2 regions of the Priestia sp. 179-F W1.4 NHS genome follow, and region 1 is predicted to be linked to the other one. Evidence: riboswitches for the same ligand, from Rfam matches in the RefSeq annotation. Region 1 holds a riboswitch; the other holds the start of a gene.
What was found. A riboswitch is a leader RNA that binds a small molecule or an ion and turns the genes downstream of it on or off. The one in region 1 is predicted to bind preQ1.
Positions count from the first base shown of each region.

Region 1 (2,209 bases):
GCTATGAGAGATGTTCAACTTTTCAAAAAATAGAAGGCGGTTTCCTACATAAAAAAAGAATCCTTTGCGACGGCGCAAAGGATTTTCAAATTTATTGGAATAGGGGGAATACGTTATTAGGATTACCATTTTCATAAATTAATATACCTTTATTTTTTAAAAAAATTTATTTGTTAATGACGATTGAAAGTTTGTAATTCACATGCTGATTTAGCTCTGTCAAAAAATCATTTAGTTCTTCATTTGAATGAAATTTGCATTCTAGTAAGTAGCAGCCATCGCCGCTAATTTTAAAGTTGTTGATGACGTACTTCTTCTGACTTTCTACAAATGTAAGGTAGGGGTGGTGATGAATGCTCTGCGTATAGATATTTAAAAATGCATGGACGGTGTAGCCAAGTTTTCGTTCATTAATGTTAATTGTATAGCCTTTGATAATGCCTTCATCTTCTAACTTTAATACTCTAGCAGAAGCGGCTTGTCCGGTTAAATGCACTTTTTCTCCTAATTCTTTCATCTTCATACGTCCATTTTTTGATAGCTCTTCTAGTATGCGCTTATCTGTATTATCTAACATCGCTACAAATCCTTTCGTATTTCAAATCAAAAGGGTTAACTACTTTATGTCACCTATGTATACGGATACGTCTTCTATTTTATACTAAAGAAAAGTAAGAAAAAAGAGCAGTCAATATGGAAGACATGAAAGCAGCAGTAGTTTGCAAACAGCTAGATTGACGAAAGCTTAAGCTTGCTGTATGATTCTTTGAGTGTTTACGTGGTTCGTAACCATCCCACGTTAAAAAACTAAGGAGAGAATAGTAAGATGAATATAAGAACACTTTGCGTCAACGGTCTTTTAGCAGCTATGTATATTGCTGTTAGCATGTTAATTCAGCCGTTTGGCTTCACCAATATCCAATTTCGTATATCAGAAATGTTCAATCATTTGATTGTATTTAATAAAAAGTACGTGTACGGCATTGTACTAGGGGTATTTCTGACGAATTTGTTTTTTTCACCAATGGTCGCTTATGATCTGGTGTTTGGGGTAGGACAATCTGTACTATCATTACTCATTACCATTTTTTCTATGCGCTACATTAAAAATATGTGGGCTCGTATGCTTATTAATACACTTGTGTTTACGTTTACGATGTTTATTATTGCGTTTGAACTGCACCTAGCATTTGATTTACCATTTTTCTTTACATGGTTAACAACAGCTGTTGGTGAGTTTGTGGTTATGCTTGTTGGAGCACCAATTATGGCGGCAATTAATAAACGTGTACAATTTAATAAGCTAGTTGGATAAAAAGATGCGGCTGTGATAAATCTCACAGCCGCATCTTTTTTTCTTTGTTATTCTATAAGTGTAGTGATAAACCCCTTATTATTGAAGAGCTTTTCACGCATGGACAAATTACCCATATCTAGCATGTAAAAAGAGCAGGTCGCTATTGCGTTCTGCTCTTTTTGCGTAACGCAATAGCGAGTATTCAATTAGATTATTTTGAAAGAAGAAGTGACAAATCTCACAGCGCGTTCTTTTTTCTTTTGTTACGATATACATATAGTTGGCAAACTCCTTATCGAAAAGTTTTTCGTACAACAACACATTACCTATGCGTAGCAATTAAAAAAGCAGACCGACAAGGTTTGCTTTTTTAATTGTATATTTTTACCATTAAATAACTTTTTTGAGTTATAATTGTAAAATAATCTTTGTTACGAGAGAGGGGATTATTTTTTGAATAGAAAGTTAGGAATTCTTGTTTTATTAGTGTTAGCTATCTTATTTGCCGGGTGTTCAAAAGAAGAAGACAACGTTCCTTTAAGAGAACTAGAAAAGATCCATATTAACGTCATCAAAGAACAAAAGATGAAGCAAGGGATTTCGTATGAATTGGAATTCGTAAACAAGAGCGATTTGACCATCAAACAAAACAATGTCTTTTTATCCTATCCTTTAAAAATGAAAAACGGTTATTCTGAAAATAAATTTAAGGTGTTAGCAGAAGGCAATAAGTTAAATATTAAGCCAAAACAAAAGGTAAAGTTGAATGCATTTCTTCCTTATAAAGGAATTAATAAAGAAGCGTTAGCTATTGATGAGCCTGACGTAAAGTGCATAGGATATTGGAATAAGATCGATGACTACCATCAATTTTCTTTTGGAGGATCTTTGAAGCGAGAATAATACATGGAT
Region 1 covers NZ_JBIQFF010000008.1:107,818-110,026, reverse strand. Annotated here, with positions in the region: gene ACH0CI_RS24270 (Lrp/AsnC family transcriptional regulator) at 167-577, opposite strand; PreQ1 riboswitch class I at 773-817, shown strand; gene ACH0CI_RS24265 (QueT transporter family protein) at 827-1,315, shown strand; gene ACH0CI_RS24260 (hypothetical protein) at 1,751-2,200, shown strand.

Region 2 (2,209 bases), on a different contig from region 1:
GAAAATCATTTGGATTTTCTTCGTTAAAGATAGAATGATCGTTCAATAATGTATGATCAAATTGACCAGAAACAATTTTTTTCAATAGCGCAAAGTTTACTAAAAAGCCCGCTTCGTCTAATGTATCTCCGGCAACAGTTAAATTTACAAAATACGTATGTCCATGGACTTGACGGCATTTTCCTGCTTCTGTATGAGGAACAAAATGTGCCGCAGCAAACTGCATATCTTTGTTCAATTCATATTCATAGTCATGAAAGACTTGAGGATACATTTGTTGCAGCATTATTTTTCTCCTCCTTTTTTTGTTTGCAAGTATTGATCTAACCCGCGTTTTCTCAATTGACATGCGGGACATTCGCCGCACCCATCAGCAACAATACCGTTGTAGCACGTTAATGTTTTTTCACGCACATATTCAAGCGCTCCTAGCTCATCCGCTAACGCCCACGTTTCTGCTTTATCAATCCACATAAGCGGCGTATGAATCACAAACTCGAAGTCCATTGATAAATTAAGCGTGACGTTTAACGATTTCACAAATACGTCTCGACAGTCTGGATATCCCGAAAAATCAGTTTCACAAACGCCTGTTACGATATGACGGCCTCCGCTGTTTTTAGCCAGTACGGCAGCAAATGATAAAAATAACAGATTGCGGCCATCCACAAACGTTGTAGGCAACTCTCCTTCTTTTTGCTCAATTTCAATATCATCTCGCGTTAAGGCATTTGGTGCTAATTGATTTAAAAGTGACATATCTAGGACGGTATGCTTCACACCTAAATCAGCTGCGATAGCTTTTGCTACCTCTATCTCTTGACTATGACGCTGACCGTATTGGAAAGTAACCGTTTCTACTTCTTTAAAGTTTTTCAAAGCCCAAAATAGACATGTTGTACTATCTTGACCTCCGCTAAATACAACAATAGCTTTTTCATTTTTCATCATTATTGTTCGTCTCCTTTTTGATTGAAATCAAAAGAAGAAGAAACTTTATTGAACCGTTCGTTCCCTTTGTGACTAATTTTATAACATAAAAAAGAGACTGCTCTTTTCCAGCAATCTCCCTAAAAAGCAACTAAGATACACGTCCTCGCCAGCATACACGTCAAAAAGACGTGTTGATAGAAAAGCACGTGAAAGAAGACACGCTAAAACCGTGTCTTTTGTCATCAACGATGATCTTAGTTTTTTATAGAGGGAGTTTTCGAACCTCTCCCGTACATATACAAACGTGTACGGCGTTTCTTCTTGAATTGTCATCGTATACTATACCACATACGTATAAATAATGCTATGTTTGTTGGCTTCTATCACCTTTAGCTGCCTTATTTCTCTTTATATAAGAAAGCGCAATAAATAACAACGGAAAACAGACGCTTAGTACAAATAAATAAAACGGCCAGTAATATTTTTCAAAATAATTGAAGTATGCTGTATTTGGAATAATGTAATACGCCACGCCTGTAATGATTAGACCTAAAGGGAAGCTCAAAAAATTGCGCACCCGTAAATTACATAATTGAGCGATACTTAACTGAATAGCATAGAACACAATGACAACTTTAAAAAAGATAGATAACATCCAAATAATAGCTACTAATACTTCAACATGCTGTATCGTTGCACCTAACGAAATCATTTTTCCTAATAAATAAACTGGGTAGCTGTGCATTGATGCAATATTCGCGCCAAGAGCTAATATACAAGCCGCAACTGCAATCGTAATCGTCAAGCCCGATGCCACAGTGCCGATAACAATCATTCTTTTTACCTTTTTGCCATCTTTTATATGAGGCGTAATCATTAGCACAAAAATCAATTCCATAAACGGATTTCCTAAGAAATACGTGGTCCCTAACACTAAATCATCCATGCGGAATTCAAACAAAGGGTAAAGACGATCCAGTTTCATCTGAGGAATATTTAACGAAATTAACAATAAAAAAGGGACGACGATCCACGGTAAAAAGATTTCCGCGGTTCTCGCTATCACTTCAATGCCTAAATACCCTCCGTATATAACCGCTAAAATCACAAGAGCATGAATCCACGTAGGCAGCGTTTCAGGGACAATTTGCGTCGTCATAAATGTACTGATATCTCGAAGGGAAAACGTAGATTGAATGAACATAAAAGAAATGTAAATAAGAGACATACACGCTCCGGCGTAAGGACCTAGCGCTTTTTTAGCTATTTCAATGAA
Region 2 covers NZ_JBIQFF010000002.1:475,888-478,096, forward strand. Annotated here, with positions in the region: gene queD (6-carboxytetrahydropterin synthase QueD) at 1-286, opposite strand, end outside; gene queC (7-cyano-7-deazaguanine synthase QueC) at 286-951, opposite strand; PreQ1 riboswitch class I at 1,182-1,225, opposite strand; gene ACH0CI_RS12955 (GerAB/ArcD/ProY family transporter) at 1,298-2,209, opposite strand, start outside.
Region 2: another riboswitch for preQ1. It lies ahead of queC (7-cyano-7-deazaguanine synthase QueC); the one in region 1 lies ahead of ACH0CI_RS24265 (QueT transporter family protein).